Regions from separate parts of the Paenibacillus sp. HWE-109 genome, predicted to be linked through region 2. Evidence: predicted binding sites of a transcription regulator. Region 2 holds the regulator's gene; the other holds the start of a gene.

Region 1 (10,160 bases), 1.4 Mb from region 2:
TTAATGAGATGAGGATGAGTACAGTTCATGAACGGGACTCAAACATTGGACAGAGCTTTAGAAATTTTATTCGCCTTGGCAGAAACACATGAAATGTTAACGGTTAGTCAAATCGCAGATAAAGTTGGAATCCCTGATAGTACAGCCTACCGTTTCCTTCAAACCTTGGAACAACACGGCCTTATCGAACGAAAAGGCAAAGGACAAATTACTTTGGGTCTGCGAATTCTCGATCTTGCCCGCAATGTGCACCACCAAATTAACAAACAATTGATTGAACTCGCGATCCCTTTCATGGAGGACCTCACCAAAGAGACAGGTGAAACCTCAATCCTCGCCCTAAGATCGGGAGGGAGCGTAATTTGTATTCATTACGTTGAAAGCAGCAAACCTATTCGATTAAAAGCCGAAATTGGAAAAGCGTTCCCCTTGCAATTAGGCGCGTCTGGGAAAGTTTTGCTTGCATTCGAGTCTAGTAAAGTAGTCGATCAATTCCTAAGTGGAATCAAGGATTCTGACACGATTGGACTCATCCAGGGTCTAGCCAAAATAAGAAAAGACGGCTATTCCATCTCCTCCGGCGAAATCTACCCCGATGTTATTGCCATCGCTGCGCCCGTATTCGACTACCGCAATCAGGTTATTGCTTCTCTAACCATTGCAGGGCCAGTCTCTCGCGAGAGTATAGATGAAACACTCATTCAAAAGATCGTTCATACAACAACTTCGCTTTCAGTAAAACTTGGTATGAAGAATGAATACTGAGGTAGAATAGACCAAAAAGCCATGATCCAACATCGTTGGATATGGCTTTTTTGGTTATTTGAAGCTAACTTCTACTCATTTCACTGTAATTGTGACATAGTACATATACATACCGCAGTGCAATTTATAGGTTCCCGGCTTTAAATCTTGCAAGGTTGTGAAGTTATCCCCTTTTTCCAGATAGAGATCAAGTCCTATGTCGCGGGAAGCCACACTTCTTATGCAGGTAAAGCCACTTGGCTTTTTGAAATTCAGCTTTGTTGGAACGCCTGCCTTAACTTCAATATTGGCTGGATAAAAGCCATCATCCTTCACTTGAAATGTCGCAATTTGATAGCCGTCGCTTTCCGTCATGACGGGTCCATTGGCCGATGACTCTGTGTTCTGGAAATAAAATAAAGCGAAGATGAAGAGGCATGTAAAAAGGATGCCGGCCATAGTCCCGATTGCCCTGAACTTTGTCATATTCCTCATAGGAACCACCTTTCCGTTTCATTATAGTGGCTCATTGCTGCTACTTTTACGCCCTCCTAACCAGAACAACAATCCAATAGCGCCAATAACAACGAGAAAAGGTGCGACGAAGATAAGAAAAATTTCCAGCATAGATGAACCCCCCTCTTTCCGTCATGGAATCATTATTGTGATCTCATTTGTTGCGCTTGCCCTGCACATAGTTGGCATCGAACAAGAAAAGTCGCATTAGAAGATACAAGGATGGAATAAGCAGCAGCAAGCCCAATACGAACACAGAGATTAACGCAATCGCCATTGGTTCGCTGGTGAAATTATCATAGATTGTTAAATAAGGATACAGAATGTATGGTAAATGCCCTGCCCCATAGCCGAAGAAGGCGAATCCAAACTGCAGCAAGACGAAGATGAATGACAGCCCTAGCCGTTTGCGCGCCCATACCAGATAAATGGCCACGACGAAGCAGACAAAGGATAGAACGAACATCCAGGCATAATCCTCCATCCGCTGGAAATGTCCTGCATTATGCCCGCGGATCGCGAAGAATACCAGCAGACTGCTCAGAATGGTCGGGCCGCTCCAGGCGATCGCATACTTACGCACAAGCTCGAACGCTCCTCGATCATTTGCCCGATTGGCATAGTAACACAAGAACATAGCTGAGATGTAGAGCACGCTCACAATCGCAAGAAGAACTACGGTCCACGAATATGCGCTCGTGAACAGCTTGGTGAACAGGAAGGTTATCTGATTGTTATCGTCTACGGCAATGTAGCCGCCTTCGGAAATGGTCAAGACGGTTGATAGCGAAGCCGGAATAAGTAGTCCGCTTGCCCCATATAAGAACAAGTAAAACCGACTGTCTTTCTTGCTTCCATAGTTGCTAAAGGCATAGTATGATCCCCTAATGGCGAGCAAAATGATAGCCACACTGCCTGGAAGCAATAATGCTGTGCCGTAGTAGTACGCCGTATCTGGGAAAAAACCAACAAAGCCGACGAAGAAAAAAACAAGAAACACATTGGTGACTTCCCATACCGGAGAAAGATAACGCTCGATCACCTTGTTGATCAGATGCCGTTTGCCGGTTATCGTGCTGTAGTAGCTAAAGAAGCCGGCACCGAAGTCAATGGAAGCTACGATTAAATAGCCGAATAGGAATATCCATAACACGGTAATTCCAATTACTTCATAGCTCATTGCTGGCCGCCCCCTTCTATCCCTCTCGCGGCGATTTCATCCTCAGCCCGATTATTGCGGAACATGCGTAACAGTACCCGAACGGCCGTTAATCCAAGGACAATATAGAGAAGTGCGAAGACGATAAGCATCGTATCCACGTGATCGGAGACCGTTGCTCCTTCAGAAGTTCTCATGATGCCATGAAGAATCCATGGTTGGCGTCCAACTTCAGCGAAGATCCAGCCGTGCTCGATCGTCAGCATCGCAAGGGGAGCGGTTAAAATGATGCCGCGCAGCAGCCATTTATTCGAATAGACAAGTGACCTTTTGCGCCATAATAACAATAAGAACACCAATGCGACCAGTACCATCATGGCAACGAAACTCATTTTCAAATCGAATAAATAATGAATCCAAAGTGGAGGCGTTTCGTCAGCCGGAATATCATTAAGTCCTGTGACTTCGGCATTAGGCCGCCCATGAGCAAGAACACTGAGTGCGTACGGGATTTTAATGCCGTATTTGATCTCGTTATCCTCAGTCAAGATACCTCCGAAGACCAGTGGCGCTTGTTTGGTCGTTTCGAAATGCCATTCCATCGCGGCCAGCTTCTCCGGTTGATAGTTCGCCAAGTATTTACCCGATAAGTCACCTATTATCGCGCTTGAAAGAAGGAATACGCAAGCTGATATCATGGTGAGCTTGAGGGCTTTTTTGTAGTACACATGATTGCGGCCCTTGAGCAAGGACCAAGCTGAAATAGCGGCTAGAATGAAGGCACAGGTCAAGTAAGCAGTAATGAGCACATGTGAAACCTTGGTCGGCATCGCAGGACTCAGCATGGCGCCGAAAGGAGAAATATCAGTAATTTTGCCGTCTACTACAGTTACACCTGCTGGTGCATTCATGAAGGCATTGACAACCGTAATAAAGAAAGCGGATGCGGATGATCCAATGACGACTGGAGTGAGCATCCAGAAGTGTGTCATTTTATTCTTGAAGCGATCCCAAGTGTAGAGGTAAATACCGAGGAAAATCGCTTCAAAGAAGAAGGCGAAAGTCTCCAGGAAGAGCGGGATAGCGATCGATTGACCAGCTACTTTCATAAAGCTGGGCCATAGCAGGCTGAGCTGCAGCCCAATTGCAGTTCCCGTTACGACACCGACAGCCACGGTAATGACAAAGCCGCGCGCCCACCTCCTTGCCATAAGCAGATAATGCTCATCCTTGCGTCTAATGCCAATCCATTCCGCAAGAGCAATCATAAGTGGAACGCCTACCCCGATGGTAGCGAATATAATGTGGAATGCAAGAGTTAGCCCTGTTAGCATTCGGCTATACATGACTGGATCGTAGCTAGCTAATAACATGATGATTCCCCCTCCTAAAGCTTGGCTAACTAACAATTGTTATTTAAAGAGATACTTGGATAAAGACAGCAGCATAATGCCTGCTACGGTGATGCACAGAATAATTAGGCGCTTTTCTTGCTTAACAATTCGTTTATTTTCTTCATTAGGATTCATAGCCACCCATCCCTCCATGGCATATTAGCTAGTGTTAAATAACGATATACTGGCATTATAAACGAAACGCAAGTTAATATGTGATTTTTTTCACAATGAATGTGGCGAGGTTTTGAATATCTTGTTGCAGATATATGAACTTCCGTTTCTCCACTCCTTTTTCTTCTACAATCGGATTATCTGTCTTAAAGTATACCTTGAAGATGAGTAATTTATATGACTCCTTAGAGCTATAATTGCAACAGTTATTTGACTAAAAGGCCACGAAGCCAAGTTATTTCTGTGAAAAACAAAAATCCGCCCCTTTCGGCGGATGCGATGCTACGTCTTATTTTTTAAAAGGCAATTCAATTTCAACTGTAGTCCCCTGATTAATTTGGCTTTGAATAGACAATTTGCCACCATGTCCTTCGATGATCCGTTTGCAAACCATTAAACCTAAACCGTTGCCATTAACCTTTGTAGTGAAGAATGGTTGCCCTAACAGCGATAATCTTTCTTCCGTGATGCCTACACCTTGATCTTCGACGCTGATAACCAAGCTATGATTTAACTTTCGGGATGATATGCGTATGAACCCTCCGTTAGTCATAGACTCAATTGCATTCTTTAGTACATTAAGCAAAACTTGTTTGATTTGGTCCGGGTTGCAATAAATGGCAGGAATATCTTGCTGCATGTTCAATTGGATTTGAACGTTATATAGATGAGTATGGGGTTGCAGAAAACCAACTACACTTTGCACAAGCTCTTGCGTCGTACTCTCCATGTAAAAATGAAGATGCGGTTTGGCCAATGTCATAAATTCGTTGACTACATAATTAATATGTTCTAATTCTTCCATCATAACATCAACATAGTCTGCATTCTTAGCCTTTAGTAAATGAACAAACCCTTTCAAAGAAGTTAAGGGATTACGAATATCGTGCGCGATACCAGCCGCTAATTGACCAATTAGTGATAGTTTTTCCGATCTAATGATTGCTTCTTCCGACTTTTTGCGCTCTGTCAGATCACGAATCACGGTTTGTACAACAGGAAACCCCAAGTTTTTGTGGACATAAATAGAGGATATTTCGGCATCAAAAAAAGTTCCGTCTAATTTCTGAAGTTTCCTCTCCATAAAATCCGTGTAGTTATCCGACTGCATAACCTGCTCAAGCTGCGCTGAAATGAGGTCCTTGTCATTTGAACAGAAAAAATCATAGATCGATCTTCCCTTGAAGTCATCTGTTGTAGCGCCGCCAAAAAGTTTGCAGCAAGCATCATTCACAAAGTTCACGTAACCGTCTTTATGCAGAACTATTGGTTCAGGACTAAGCTTAATTAATCTTCTGAACTGTTTTTCTCTCTCCAGCAGCTCTTCTTCCGCTCTTTTCTTTTCACTAATGTCCCTTTCCACACCAACAAACCCGATCACGACTCCCTCATTATTCTTCACTGGTGAAACCGTCACATTGGCGTAAAAGGTAGAACCATCTTTTCTAAGTTTAAGCGCTTCGAAATCCTTGACTTGCCCACCGTTTATTAAAGTCTGATATAAACGAAGAGCATCTTCTTTATAAATTTCAGGCGTCATTGGCAGTACTTTTCCGATAACTTCTTCCCTTGTCCAGCCATGCAACTCTTCAAATTTCTTGTTAACCTCCAACACAGTGCCATGTGTATCCACGATCACGATCCCGTCAGAGGTTAAATTCATTAAGGAATCAATTAGATGTTCTTTCAGACGCATGAGTAAACATCCCCTAATTCAACAGTGTTTCTAGGATAATTCGTCTCCGATAGGAAAATTCCTTTTTTACCCGGTCATATTCTCCCAATCCATTATCCTATCACATAACTTGTTGACTAATTGCCGCTCATGACTAATGATCAATATGCCCGCATCATTTCGTTTCGCCCATTTCAGCACAGAGTGCCAAATTTGGGCCTGCGTGATCGCATCCAACATAGTCGTCATTTCATCCGCAATCAGATAGCGGGTCCCTGCTCCTAGAGCGCGCGCTACACACATTCGTTGTAACTCGCCTCCAGACAGCTCGTTCGGATAACGATCCAACCAATGGTCTTCGATGGCTAGTTCTGTCATCCAATTATCGTCGGGCACTCCTGACTCCTGAAGAGTGCGCCTCAGCTTCCAACTGGGGTTCACCGCTAGCTCGGGATGTTGCAATACCAATTGTACTGGATTCCGTTGACCTACGGCGATAGGCCCTCCATCTTGAATAACTTGTCCTTGATTGGGATGAAGATGACCGGCAAGCAATTTCCCAAGCGTGGATTTCCCACAACCGCTAGGTCCAACCAGGCCTACAATCTCCCCCGCCTCAATAAAAATGTCGGTATGTTGAAAAATCCATGATGCTTTGTGATAACGATATCCGAGAGACTTCCCCTCAAGTGGCATGCAAGCACCTCACTTCACCGTTCCTCACATAACGAGTTTCTGGAAAAGCCTCATTACATTCGGAAGTAGCCAATGGGCATCGTGGAGCAAACAAGCACCCTTTAGGCAACTTATCCGGCAACGGTTGAGAGCCGGGTAAAGCAGCAAATTGTTGCCCAGGCAGCGCTTGCCAAAGAGCCTTGGTGTAAGGGTGCCTCAGTAGTGCTCCTGCTCCAGTGAAGTCGCTGCGGAGAGCGATTTCTACTACAGTTCCTGCATAAAGAACGGCGATTCGATCCGCTACCGTTAAGGCCGCCTCGATATCATGCGTAATCAGCATAACGGCGCACCCCTCCTCCGCCAACTGTCGAAAGCGACTCAGAGTCTCCGTCATTGCTGAGCCGTCAAGGCCAGGCGTCGGTTCATCAGCGATTAGCAAGCGAGCTCCGCTTACCGTTGCCGTCGAAATGAGAATTTTCCGTGCCATTCCGCCGGATAATTGAAATGGAAACCATTTAGCAACTATGCCGGCAAGGTTATATTTGTAAAAAGCTTTCCGTTGGAGCTCCGCAGGATCGCCCTGGCGAACGGATTGCCGTACTTGCTCGCCAACGCGCATTAACGGATCCAAATACTGTACAGATTGCGGGATGAGCGAGATTTCTTTTCCACGCAACTGTCTTTGCCTGTCCGGCGTCAATGCTTCTCCCTTGAAATAAATGTGGCCTGTGACCTCAGCATTCCCAGGTAGAATGCCGAGTATTGCGTGAGCGAGCAGACTTTTGCCTGAACCGCTGGATCCTACCACCGCCAAAATTTCACCTGAAGTTATGGACAGTTGAAGGTTACGAATGATTTCAGTCTGCACCTGTCGCAGACCGCGATCAAACCGTTTGAAACGAATAGAAAGCTTACTTACTTCCAGCATAAGCGGCCCCTTTCTTCCAGATTTCTAACTTTATCTATCATGAGCATGCCGTGGATCCACCCATTGTTTCAAGTTTTCTCCCAATCTAGCAAAGGCCATTACCATGAATAACAAACTTAACCCAGGAAACAAGGCCAACCACCAAAACCCGGAAGATAAATAGCGCATCGATTCCGATAAAATAATTCCAATTGCTGGTTCATGAGGTGATAGCCCCATACCGATAAAGGTAATCGATGCTTCATGCAGAATAGCATGCGGGACGATAAGTATGAGTCCGACCAATAGCTGCGGAATCAGGTGAGGAATGATGTGCCTGGTCACGATCCACCAGTTGGATTTGCCAAAATTGCGTGAAATGGCTAGATAGGGCGCTGTTTGAATCTGCATGACTTCCGCGCGAATGACCCTCGACAAACTTGGCCAATGTGTCAATGCGACACCGATAATAATGCCTTTCGCCCCTCCACCAAGTACAAATGAAATCAAGAGCAGCGTCACTAAATGCGGCACACTAAGAAATAAATCAGTCACCCAGCTTATGAAGCGATTGACCATAGTACCCATAACAGCAGCCGCAATCCCCATCATACTGGCGATTATCACACTTGAAACTCCCGCGATCAGACCGACTTGAAGACTGCGTCCGAGACCTTTGATCGTCCGAGTGAGCATATCCCTCCCAAGCCAATCTGTCCCAAAAAGATGTCGGATGGCAGGGCCTAAATTACGCTGTTCCAAGTTCGTAGCTAGACCGGATGCATCGAACCACACGGACATCGCGATAATACTTAGTAATACGAACAATGCGGTCAATGATGAAATCCAAATTCTCAGTCGATAATGAAGTTTGGGAAGCGTCATACCGACGCGCATAAGATGCTTCATGATCGCCTGCCTTTCTTCATCCTAGGGTCGATTAGACGATAACTTAGCTCAGCCATCGCATTTCCTGTATACACGAATACTGCACTAAACAACACAATTCCCAATAACAAAGGAATGTCGCCACGAAGTCCAGCTTCAACTGCCGCCTGTCCCAAACCTGGATACGAAAATACTTGCTCAGCCAGAACGACTCCGCCGAACAGCTCGCTGAATGAAGCAAATTGCAGTGTGATAGCTGGCAATGCCACATTGCGCAGCCCGTGTCTCCAAAAGATTGTAAACCCTCGTTCACCACGTGCTCTTGCAAACAACCAATAGTCCTTATTCATCACTTCAATAAGCTTTTCTTTCGTATGAAGCGCGATTGCTGCGATCCCTGTAACACTAAGCGTCAGTACTGGCAGCAGCATATGCCGGAGTCGATCCATCCATTGAACCTGATCTGAGGCAATACCTGCTGGGGTGGCAAGCCCTACTGGCAGGATACCGAGCCATACAGCAAAAACAAGCATGAACAGCAAGCCTATCCAGAAAGTCGGCGTTGAAGAGAGGGTGTAACAATACCAACGGACTAAATTATCGATCCATGTGTTCCGATTCATCGCAGCGAACACGCCAGAAACGAATCCAAGCAGTCCGGATAACACCCAGGCAGCCCCCATTAGTACTAAAGATGCGGTAAAACGTTCACCGATCACTTCCAATACAGGGCGGCGGTAGACCATAGAAGTTCCTAAATCTCCACTCACCAATGCGCTCAACCAACTCCAATACCGCAAGAGTGGCGGGTCATTTAAACCCCAATAATGCATAATTGCCTCTCGCTGTTCCCCACTAACCCTGATCATATCCGCACCAACATAAGCTTGAATGGGATCAATTGGCGATAAATGAACCAACATAAATGAAATAGCGCTCACGGCAAACAGCAGTAGGATCAGACCTATTCCTTTGCGTACTAAGATTTCCATCGCCATTCCTCAATGTTCGCGGTTACCGGCCAGCCATGTCCATGTGGATGTATGTTTTGCTTACCGATATCAAGTCCTGATTTAACTAAATAAAGATGATCGAGATTAACCAACCATGCCCATGGCGCATCCCCTTTTGCGCTTAAGCCGGTTTCACCGTCCCATTGGGCCTTTCTCCAGAATGCCCAAGCATCCTTTTCATTCGTTGCCCGCAAGGCTTGCATCATGTAATCCTCAACTCTGGGATTGTTGTAAAATCCAGGATTGTAGTATTCAACTCCGCCAAATTTATTGCTGTAAACATTGTACATTTCGAGCGGATCATGGCTTCCCCAGCCCAAAAGAACAGGATTAGCATGCATTTGCTTCTCAATGTCGTCCCAGCTCTTCCCTTCCGCTTTAACCTGGATGCCTAACGGTTTCAGCATATCCGCTGCTGCGATAGCAAGGGATTGACGCGTCACATCACTGGCGGGATAAAGCAGATTTAATTCTGCTTTTAATGTCTGTTTTTCAACTATTCCATCATTATCTATGTCTTGCCATCCGTTATCGGCCAGCAGTTTCTTCGCTGCATGCATATCTGCATCCACGAAAATCGCTTCTTCGTTGAACCAAGGAAGACCATCATTCAATGTGTATGCGGGTGTGCCGTGTCCTTCTAGAATACCTTTTACCAAAGCTTTCCTGTCCAGCGCTATATTAATCGCCTTACGAATGGCAGCATCCGCTGTAACATCGTTGCCGATCGGATATCCTTCCTTCGTTTTACTTCCAGATTTCACATAAGGAAACATGATGCCTCGATTGTCAACCGACTGGACGCCAACAAATTGCATCCCGTTCACCGCGTGTTTGCTAAATGCTGCAGGAATTGCAGCCATATCAACTGTCCCAGCCTTAGCAGAAGCAAATGCCGCATCCTCACCTAAGAAAAGGAAAGTGATCTTTTGGAAAAAAGGCTTACTTCCGTAATAATCATGATTAGCTTCGACCATTAATTGCTGTCCTTTATCCCATTGAACCAACTTGTACG
Region 2 (10,160 bases):
AAACCGCAGCGCCCGAACTGGTGCGCTGCGGAGAGGATTGGCTGAGCGAGGTTCCCTGCTTCAGCCTCAAACAGCTCGCCATATCCGGCAAGGATCTGGCGGAAGAGCTTGGGCTGCAGCCTGGCCCCTGGATGGGGGTCCTGCTGCAGCAGTTGCTCGAACGAACCGCGCTCGGTGATCTTCCGAACGAGCGAGATGCGCTATTGCAAGCCGCGCGTGCTGCGACATAGCAGCGCAGCGCGGTTTTTCTCAATATGGTTAGGGGTTCCCTTCATGATCTGTGTTTTTATCTCTTGAATTACCTCCAAGTAGGCATGAACAAGCACATTTAGATTGCCTATTCATGCCGGGCTCACCATGGTAGATAGTCTAATCGCAGGCTAGTAAAGGAACATCAATCCGCTATTCTAGGCATAAGCGTCATTATCGAGAGGTTGAGGGAACTACAGTGCGCTATTTTGCTGTTTTGGTGGGAAGTTCAGCAATTTTCATCGAAATAAGACCCTGTAGTTCCGCTACGCCCCTAACATCCCTGCTATTTGCCTATATAGCGTACTGTAGTTCCCTTAAAAAGATTTGCCGCTCTTAAGAAGCTCATCTTTGAACGGCCTCGAAAGAAGTTTTCTCATAATCCAGATAGATGGCGAGTGAACCAAACATGAATGAACGTATTTTGGAATTGTTCCAAGAAACGCCGGAGGCGTATGTGTCTGGCGAAGAAATCAGCCGCAGGCTGAACGTTAGCCGCACGGCGATATGGAAGCATATCGAAGAGCTGCGGGCAGCCGGATACGAATTTGAAGCCGCGCCGCGCAAAGGTTATCGACTGGTGAGCAAACCGGACCGTTGGCAAGTGAGTAAGCTGCTTGCCGGGTTGAAAACCAAAGTGCTAGGACAAAAAGTTCATGTATATGGCGCCGTAGACTCCACCCAAACAATTGCCCATGCGCTGGTTGCTTCAGGGGCTCAGGAAGGCACGATTGTGCTGGCGGAGGAACAGACAGCCGGGAGAGGCCGAATGGGCCGTGCGTGGCATTCTCCGTCGGGTAAAGGCATTTGGATGAGCATTGTGCTTACGCCGCGTGTCCCTGTTTATTTTATGCCGCAATTAACGCTGCTCAGCGCCGTCGCCTTGTGCCGCTCCATCCAGAAAGTATGCCAAGTTGAGATTGGCATCAAATGGCCGAATGATCTCCTCATCAAGGGCAAGAAGGTTAGCGGGATTTTGCTTGAAAGCAGCGGTGAAGATGAACGTCTCAAATATGTCATTGCCGGGATCGGCATCAGCGTCAATTTGACCACGGAAGATTATCCGGAGGCATTGCGAAACATTGCCACCTCACTGGCGATTGAATCCGGCCAGGTGATTTCAAGAGAACTTCTGGTCCAAACATTCCTGCTGGAATTTGAAGAGCTATATGCGCTCTATATGGACAAAGGGTTCGCGCCTATACGGCTGCTCTGGGAAGCGCTCAGTGTGACACTGAAGCGGCCTATTCGCACCTCCTCGCCTTCCGGTTTCATCGAAGGTATTGCTGACTCGTTGGACGACTCAGGTGCTCTAACGGTCATTACATCCTCTGGAGAGAAGGTTAGAATTTACTCTGGGGATATCGAACTAAAATAAAGATAAGGTATCAAATGGCAGCAGGATTTGGTATAATAGGGTGACAAGGCGGTATCCTTAAAGGAACGGCACTTGCAGCTTGACCGTATGTTGTTGCACACTTGAATAACCGTTATACGAGATGTTGGATTCTGCTCTGAGCCTTATGGGACCGAGACAGAAGGATCACCTTAGATTCTTTCTGCATGCGATCCTTTTAGCTCTTAGCTAAAAGGTTTTTTATTTTATATCAGGAAGTTGGGATTAACATGGAACAACGCAAGCCGCTAACTACAACGAAGATGAGAAAAATGAAGCAGGACGGCGTGCCGATCACGATGATCACAGCCTATGATTACCCTTCAGGCCGACTGGCGGAAGAGGCAGGCATTGATGTGATTCTTGTTGGTGATTCACTGGGCAATGTCGTGATCGGGTTCGACTCCACACTGCCGGTGACACTGGATGATATGGTGTACCATACGCGGGCGACGGTGCGGGGAGCATCTCGCACTTTTGTCGTAGCGGATATGCCGTTCCTTACGTACCATGGCAGTTTGGATGCGACGTTAAAAGGCGTTGCCCGCTTAATGCAAGAGGGTGGAGCGAAGGCGGTTAAGCTGGAAGGCGGAGCGGAAATCGCCGCGACGGTCAAAGCGATTACACAAGCTGGCGTTCCTGTCGTTGGACACTTGGGCTTAACGCCTCAGTCGGTTCATCAACTAGGCGGTTTCCGTGTACAGGGGAGAAGCTCGGAGCAAGCGGAGAAGCTGCTGAGCGATGCCAAAGCGATAGAGGAAGCGGGCGCATTCGCTATCGTGCTGGAGTTGGTTACCGATGAGTTGGCGCAATGGATATCCAAGCAGCTGACGATCCCGACAATTGGGATTGGATCAGGGGTACACTGCGATGGACAAGTGCTCGTCTATCATGACCTCTTGCAGTATGGTTCTGACAGTGCTCCCAGAAAGTTCGTCAAAGCTTATGCGAATATCGGGGAAACTATTCGAGATGGTATTGCCGAATATGTGAAAGAAGTGAAAACACGCGCTTTCCCAAGTCCCGAGAATACATTCCACATGGACAATGATGTCGTGCAATATTTGTACGGCGACAAGGAGGATTGATCGCTATGGAAGCGACTCAGACAATGCAAGTTGTTCATTCCATCGCCGAGCTGCGTTCGCGGATTAAGGATTTCCGGCGTACAACCGATCAAACCGTGGGTTTCGTGCCGACGATGGGGTATTTGCATGAAGGGCACGTAAGCTTATTGCGCAAGGCACGGGCACAAAGCGGACTGGTTGTCTTGAGCATTTTTGTCAACCCGCTGCAGTTCGGGCCGGGCGAGGACTTCGAACGGTATCCGCGCAATACGGAGAAGGACCTCCAGTTGGCTGAAGCGGCTGGCGCTGATCTGGTCTTTATGCCTTCCGTTGCTGAAATGTATCCGTCTCCGACGCGCACAACAGTGAATGTATCCGGACTAACAGCCAGACTATGCGGAGCATCGCGTCCAGGACACTTTGACGGCGTAGCCACTGTAGTCAGCAAGCTGTTTCATATTGTACAGCCGGATCAAGCTTTTTTTGGTCTTAAAGATGCCCAGCAGATCGCAGTGATTCAGCAAATGGTGCTGGACCTCAACCTGGCTGTAGAAATCGTTCCTTGCCCGACGCTGCGGGAAGTGGATGGGCTTGCCATGAGTTCCCGAAACGTGTATCTTTCTGAAGATGAGCGCAAGCAAGCTTTGGTGCTGTCGCAAGCTTTGGAGAAAGCCCGGGAGTATAGTCTTGCCCACGCCAGCTTTACATCCGAAGAGCTTGAAAGGCTTGTCAGGAGCCATATTTCAACCGCTTCATTAGCTGATATTGATTATGTCGAGGCGCTTGCTTATCCGACCTTGGAACCTTTTGACAACAGCTATCATACCCCTTCTATCATTATTGCTTTAGCTGTTAAGTTCGGCAAAACCCGGCTAATTGATAATCTCATTTTACAAGTAAGGAAGTGACGACGATGTTTCGCACAATGATGAAAGCCAAAATTCACCGCGCAACCGTTACAGAAGCCAATTTGGACTATATCGGAAGCATCACGATTGATGAAGATTTGATTGATTTGGTTGACATGCTGCCCAACGAGAAAGTGCAGATCGTCAATAACAACAACGGCGCACGCCTGGAAACCTACATTATTCCGGGGCCGCGCGGCTCTGGCGTTATTTGTCTGAACGGAGCAGCAGCACGGTTGGTACAGACTGGAGACACCGTTATTATCGTCTCGTACGCGATGATGAGCGATGAAGAGGCTAAGAAGCATCACCCGACAATTGCGATCATGGGCGCTAATAATAAAGTGGTTCAACTGCTGAAAGAGGAAGAGCACTCCACGATCCTTTAAGTCCTGACTGCCATGCATGAAATCGGCTCTGTTTACAAAGAATGAGGATAAGCTTTCGAAGCAAAGGTGGGATGCCAAATGTTTAAGCATTTATTTTCCACAATGAACGAGGTTTTGGAAGAAATCCAAAAAGAATATCCGAATAGTGATGTGGAAAAAAAGGCGGAGCTCGACGAACAACTGCAGGTGTTGAAAACGATGAGCGACGAGTTCATCGAGGCGTGGCTGCTTTTTGAGGAGAAGCTGGGAAAGTTTTATGGGGACGTACCGATCAGCACCCAAACCCTTCATAAAGAACTGATGGATCTTGATTTGTCCGGGAAGCAGACGGATGAATTCGTGCGGGGGCAGGGCTATTACAAGCTCTATATGTACGATCAGGCGAATAAAGAGTTCGCAGCATTGATTGAGAAGCAGCCTGATTTCTTGTTGGCCAGAGTGTATTTAGCGATGGGACATTTGCGGAAAGGGGAGTTTGGAGAAGCGTATCAACACTTCAAATTCCTGCTTCCCTTAACCGATAATTCCAAAATGAAGGCCATCTCCTATAATGCCATGGGCTGTATACAAGTTCAGAATCAGAATATGGAGAAAGCCTTTGAGTATTTCCAGAAAGCGTATCACACCGATCCTTCATGTATGGAGCCGCTGATCAATCTGGACGAATCTTAAGACCTAAACAGCGAACTAGGTATTCCCTTTTCCTCATCAGATTTGGTATGCTAGGAGAAGTGCAGGACGAAGGGATTGAAGATACACGTCATGAAATTTGCAGTTTTGGATTTTGAAACGACAGGAAGTCAGCCCGCGGATGAGATTATCCAGGTTGGATTAGTCATTATAGATCAATTTCAAATCACAGACAGGTATACTTCTCTGGTCAATCCAGGGATTAGTATACCTTCTTCCATTACAACCCTTACTGGCATTACGGAAGATATGGTAGCAGATGCCCCAACGCTTGATCAAGTCATGTCAGATATGTTTCCGCTTCTATTTGATTGCGTGCTGGTAGCCCATCATGCGGCTTTCGACGTGTCCTTTTTGCAAAAAGGTTTGACAAAGACGGGGTATCCGCCTTTCTCAGGACGCGTTTTGGATACGATCGATATGCTGCGTATGCTGTTTCCTTCGATTTCGAGCCTTCAACTTAGCATGGTGGCTGGTTTGTTCGGGCTTGATCATGAGAGACCCCACCAAGCGGATAGCGATGCAGAAGTGACAGCAGCCATCTGGGTCATGTGTTTGGAACGATTAATTGGATTGCCGCTTCTGACGATCCAACGCTTGCAGCATATTTTTGAAAACGGGAACAGTGATTTAGGCTGGTTCTTGGATGAAATCTGCTTATACAAAGAGTCCATCACAAGTGTAGATATGGATACGAATCGTTACTTCCGGCAATTCACGCTGAATGTTTCTGATTGGGGTGAGGAAGAAGATATTCGCACGCCATCCGATGAGGCTGGTTTGGGGGCTTCATTCAAGGAGTTCCATCAAGGACTCAAAACTGCGCTGCAAGAGAAGTTCGAGATCTTTGAAGATCGCGAATCTCAAGAGCAGATGATCCATGAAGTGGAGAAGTCGCTTGAGAACGATCAGCACTTGATGATAGAGGCAGGCACAGGTACGGGCAAATCGTTGGGATACTTGATCCCGGCCATTTATTATGGCATTAAGTATGAGAAGAAAGTGGTCGTATCGACGCACACGATCAATTTGCAGGAACAGCTGCGGGAGCGGGATATTCCGCTATTGAAGGCGATCTTTCCAGTGCCCTTCAAAGCCGCGGTGCTCAAAGGCAGAAGCCATTACCTCTGCCTGCGCAAATTCGAAACGAAATTGACGACGCGTGATTATGAGAATGGCAAGGAAGATCCGATAACGGCCGCGCAAATGGTTGTTTGGCTTAGTGAGACCGAACATGGCGACGATGAGGAACTGCATTTTGGAAATAAGGGGGCGCAGTTCTGGCATACGGTTGCCAGTGATACTGACTCCTGTTTGAACCGGATGTGTCCGTGGTATAAGAAATGCTTCTATCATCGCGCACGAAATGACGCCAATACGGCCGATGTGATCATCACCAACCATTCCCTCCTCTTCACGGATATGAAGGCTGAGAACCGCCTTCTACCGTCTTACAAGCACCTTGTCATTGATGAGGCGCATCATTTTGAAGAAGTTGCGAGCAAACACCTGGGTATTGAGCTTCATTCCTCGGCCTTCTACCATTCCTTATTATGGCTGTACAAAGATAATCGCAGTGGTCAATTGCCGATGCTCCGGTTTCGGTTGCAGAAGTCTGATGAGCATGCAGAACGCGCAGCAGTCTGGAGTCAAACGATAGACGGTCTCTTTCCTAAAATTATCAAAATCAAAGAGGATTGGGATCGACTGAGCGAATCGCTATATGAACTATTGGCTGCGAACAGCGACCCCTCCCAAACGGAAAATTCGCAGTATGTTCTGCGGATGAAGCCAGAGACGCTGCCGGACAATTGGCGAGAGCTAGTGATTATGGAAGACAATATTTATCTGAATGCCAACGATTTGCTGCGGACACTCGATAAATTGCTAAGTGAAGTCAAAGAGATGCAGGATGTGCTTGGCGTTCAAGGACTTGTGACTGACCTGAACGGTACGGTTAAGGAACTGTATGAACACCGCGACGCGCTGCACTTCTTCATGAAAATGGCTGACGAAGGCTATGTCTATTGGATGGAAGCCGGCACCTATGCCAAAGCCAAGTCACTGCAGTTGAACTCCGTACCTATTGATGTAAGCGGACTGCTGCAGCAGCATTTTTTTGAAACGAAAGATAGTATTATCCTAACCTCAGCGACTTTATCCGTGAATAAGTCCTTTCAGTACTCCGCTGATCAATTAGGCTTGGCGATTCCGGAAGATGAAGAGAGAGGCAAGCTCAAAACGGTGCAGTTGCCTTCGCCCTTCAATTACCGTGAACAAGCGCTTGTTGTAATTCCGCGTGATTTTCCAACGATCAAAGGTGCGGGAGATCCGGCCTTCATCAATGCCCTTATCCAATCACTTAGTGATGTAGCGCAAGTTACGAAGGGACGCATGTTAATCCTGTGTACCTCGAATCGGATGCTGAAGCAAATCTATGCAGGTATGAAGGACTTGCTCAAGCCATACGGCATCACCGTGCTGGGACAGGGCATTGACAGCAGCAACCGCAGCAAGTTGACCCGAATGTTCCAAGATAATGCTATGTGCGTTCTACTGGGCACCAGTTCGTTCTGGGAGGGTGTCGATATTCCCGGAGACGCGCTCAGCTGCTTGGCTATTATCCGACTGCCGTTCCAACCGCCCAACAACCCGTTGGTCGAAGCAAAATGCGAGAACATCAAGAAGCGGAATGAAAATCCGTTTATGAAATTCTCGGTGCCGCAGGCTGTCATTCGTTTCAAGCAAGGGTTTGGTCGGCTTGTCAGAAGGGCTTCCGATAAAGGAATCGTTATTATCTACGATACCCGCGTCATCGATACTTACTATGGCAAACACTTCCTCTACTCACTGCCTGGGCCTAAGATAGAGCATATGACGACGGAACAAATGTTACCAAGGATTGAGCAGTGGATGGGGATGGGGGATGCCTAAAGATGAAAACACAGAAAATATCAGAGGCTGTCGTACGCAGGTTGCCCATTTATTTACGGTATTTGAATGAGCTTTCGATGAAAAATGTGTCGACGGTATCCTCGCAGGATTTGGGCCAAAAGCTGGATCTGAATCCTGCTCAAATTCGCAAAGATCTGGCTTATTTTGGAGAGTTCGGGAAAAAAGGCATCGGCTACGACATCTCTTATTTGATCGAGAAGATTAGACAAATTCTTAAGCTTGACCGGCATATTCAAGTAGCTCTTGTCGGGGCGGGTAATCTGGGCCGTGCGTTGTGCAATTATAATACTTATCTGCGTAATGATATGAAAATAGTCGCTTTGTTCGATGCCATGCCTGAAAAAGCGGGGGAGATGATCAATAATTTGATCGTCCAGCCGATGTCCGAGATGAAGAGTGTTTTATCGCAGTTGGGCGTGCGTATTGGGATTATTACTGTACCGGCAGCCGAGGCTCAAAATGTAGCCAATCAATTCGTTGACTGCGGCATTGAAGCGATCCTGAATTTTGCACCTGTGATCATCAAGGTGCCCGCGGAAGTGCGCGTGCATTACGCGGATTTCACGACGGAGCTGCAAAGCCTGGCGTATTATTTGGATTAGCAGGAGCAAGAGCAGCAGCTCAAAATAGAACAGGTGAGGCGTGAGGGTGGAAACGCGCGACGGGGTAGCCCCCCATAGATGTACACATAGAAAAACCGTCAGGATGTACCTGACGGTTTTTATTTATTTGTTTTGGAGTGAACGCGGAATTACTCCAGCTGCCTCGGCGGACGTAAGGGAACTACGGTGCGCTATTCTAGCCAAAAGTGTCATTTTTCGGTAAGGTGAGGGAACTACAGTACGCTATTTTGCCGTTTCATGGGAATTTTCAACGTTTTCGTGGAAATAAGACCCTGTAGTTCCGCTATTAGTCACGCATCCCTACTTTTTGCTTAATTAGCGTCCTCTAGTTCCCTTACAAGGTTTTGCCGCTAAGAAGAGGCTGATTTATCAGGGCGGCGAAGCCGGTTTTCTTATTCGAACAAGATTGGAACTTTAAAAAATAAGTCTAAACAAGACGAAGTAAATCGAGAAGGCCAAAATGATGCTGATCGGAATGGTGATGATCCATGTTATAAGCATCCGCCCAACCGTGCCCCACTGAACATCATGGAAACGCAGCACACTGCCTGTCCCAATGATCGCGGACGAAATGACATGTGTTGTGGAAAGGGGTTTGCCGATGAAAGTCGAGAATTGAATAACAATGGATGAAGTTAAATCGGATGCAAAGCCATTGATGGGTTCAATTTTAACTATTTTACCGGAAACCGTTTTGATGATGCGCCATCCGCCGATGGAAGTACCAAGCCCCATCGCCAAGGCAGCGGAAATTTTTACCCAGAGAGGGACATTGAGATCAGTTTGTACGCCAGCTGCCACCAGACCAAAGACGATAATTCCCATTGCCTTTTGAGCGTCATTTCCACCATGGGAGTAGGATAACAGACCCGCGGAAATAATTTGCAGCGTACGGAACATCCGGTTTAATTTGGATCTTGATGTATTTCCCGACCAGATGACAATGTATTTGATCAGCACCATGATGAGATAACCAAGTCCAAAAGCAATGATAGGGGACAAAAGCAGGATGATGATAATTTGCGTAAATCCATCCCAGTTGACCGCATGGACGCCTGAACCGGCAATTACCGCACCTGCTAATGCGCCAAGCAAAGTATGAGAAGAGGAAGATGGAATGGAAAGGTACCATGTTAAAAGATTCCAGATAATAGCTGCCAATAAGGCGGCTATGACAATTTCTACGCCATTCTCAATCTTGGCAGGGTTCGCGATGCTGCCCCCGACCGTTTTGGCAACTTTGGAAGAAACCATAGCGCCAACAAAGTTAAGCGTTGCGGCCATGATGATGGCTACCCGCGGGCTAAGCGCTCGTGTTGAAATGGAAGTTGCAATCGCATTGGCTGTATCATGAAAGCCATTGATGAAGTCAAAAAGCAAAGCGAGAATGACAATAATAACTAAATAGGTTAACATGATTTCCTCCTAAGCGTTTTCCGATTGGAAAACTTTCTTCGCGTCATAGCAACGAAAGTTCCTATGAATAACGAAGCACGACACTGTCTAGGATATTGGCAACATCTTCACAAGCATCTGTCGTTTCTTCGAGACGCTCATAAATTTCTTTCAACTTGAAATCTTCGTACGGGTCTTTGCGAGTGATGAAAATTTGGCGAATGCCTTCCCGCATCAAGCGGTCTCCATCATTTTCGAGGGAGTTGATAGCTACGGTGTGCTCAGGGATTTGCATATATTTTTTCTTAGCAAGGAGTTTGAAGGCATCCAGCATATGCTGACAGGAGTCAACAATTACGGCTGAAAATTCTTTCATATAGGAGTCTGTGTGGGAAACAGAGAGATAATCGAATCGAGCAATCGTGGCTTCTATACCATCGGTCACATCATCTACTTTGGATGCGAGGACCATAATATCTTCCCGATCA

Evidence for each region. Region 2 encodes Rex, which represses fermentation and respiration genes when NADH is low (regulators of the CRP and FNR family bind a similar motif). Its sites were predicted from a motif close to TTGTGAAATATTTCACAA; they were not measured.
Region 1: LOZ80_RS10660 (cytochrome ubiquinol oxidase subunit I) is a predicted target of Rex. The motif match lies at 4,027-4,044, and genes of this name have one in related genera.

Annotation. Positions count from the first base shown of each region.
Region 1 covers NZ_CP091881.1:2,596,516-2,606,675, reverse strand. The annotation lists gene LOZ80_RS10675 (IclR family transcriptional regulator) at 28-765, shown strand; gene LOZ80_RS10670 (cupredoxin domain-containing protein) at 841-1,239, opposite strand; gene cydS (cytochrome bd oxidase small subunit CydS family protein) at 1,261-1,368, opposite strand; gene LOZ80_RS10665 (cytochrome d ubiquinol oxidase subunit II) at 1,415-2,440, opposite strand; gene LOZ80_RS10660 (cytochrome ubiquinol oxidase subunit I) at 2,437-3,792, opposite strand; gene LOZ80_RS10655 (PAS domain-containing sensor histidine kinase) at 4,277-5,683, opposite strand; gene LOZ80_RS10650 (ABC transporter ATP-binding protein) at 5,750-6,358, opposite strand; gene LOZ80_RS10645 (ABC transporter ATP-binding protein) at 6,348-7,265, opposite strand; gene LOZ80_RS10640 (ABC transporter permease) at 7,296-8,153, opposite strand; gene LOZ80_RS10635 (ABC transporter permease) at 8,150-9,124, opposite strand; gene LOZ80_RS10630 (ABC transporter substrate-binding protein) at 9,112-10,160, opposite strand, start outside.
Region 2 covers NZ_CP091881.1:4,007,753-4,017,912, reverse strand. The annotation lists gene LOZ80_RS17125 (CCA tRNA nucleotidyltransferase) at 1-230, shown strand, start outside; gene LOZ80_RS17120 (biotin--[acetyl-CoA-carboxylase] ligase) at 659-1,627, shown strand; gene panB (3-methyl-2-oxobutanoate hydroxymethyltransferase) at 1,876-2,733, shown strand; gene panC (pantoate--beta-alanine ligase) at 2,757-3,620, shown strand; gene panD (aspartate 1-decarboxylase) at 3,626-4,009, shown strand; gene LOZ80_RS17100 (tetratricopeptide repeat protein) at 4,088-4,681, shown strand; gene dinG (ATP-dependent DNA helicase DinG) at 4,772-7,633, shown strand; gene LOZ80_RS17090 (redox-sensing transcriptional repressor Rex) at 7,636-8,256, shown strand; gene LOZ80_RS17085 (inorganic phosphate transporter) at 8,692-9,693, opposite strand; gene LOZ80_RS17080 (DUF47 domain-containing protein) at 9,755-10,160, opposite strand, start outside.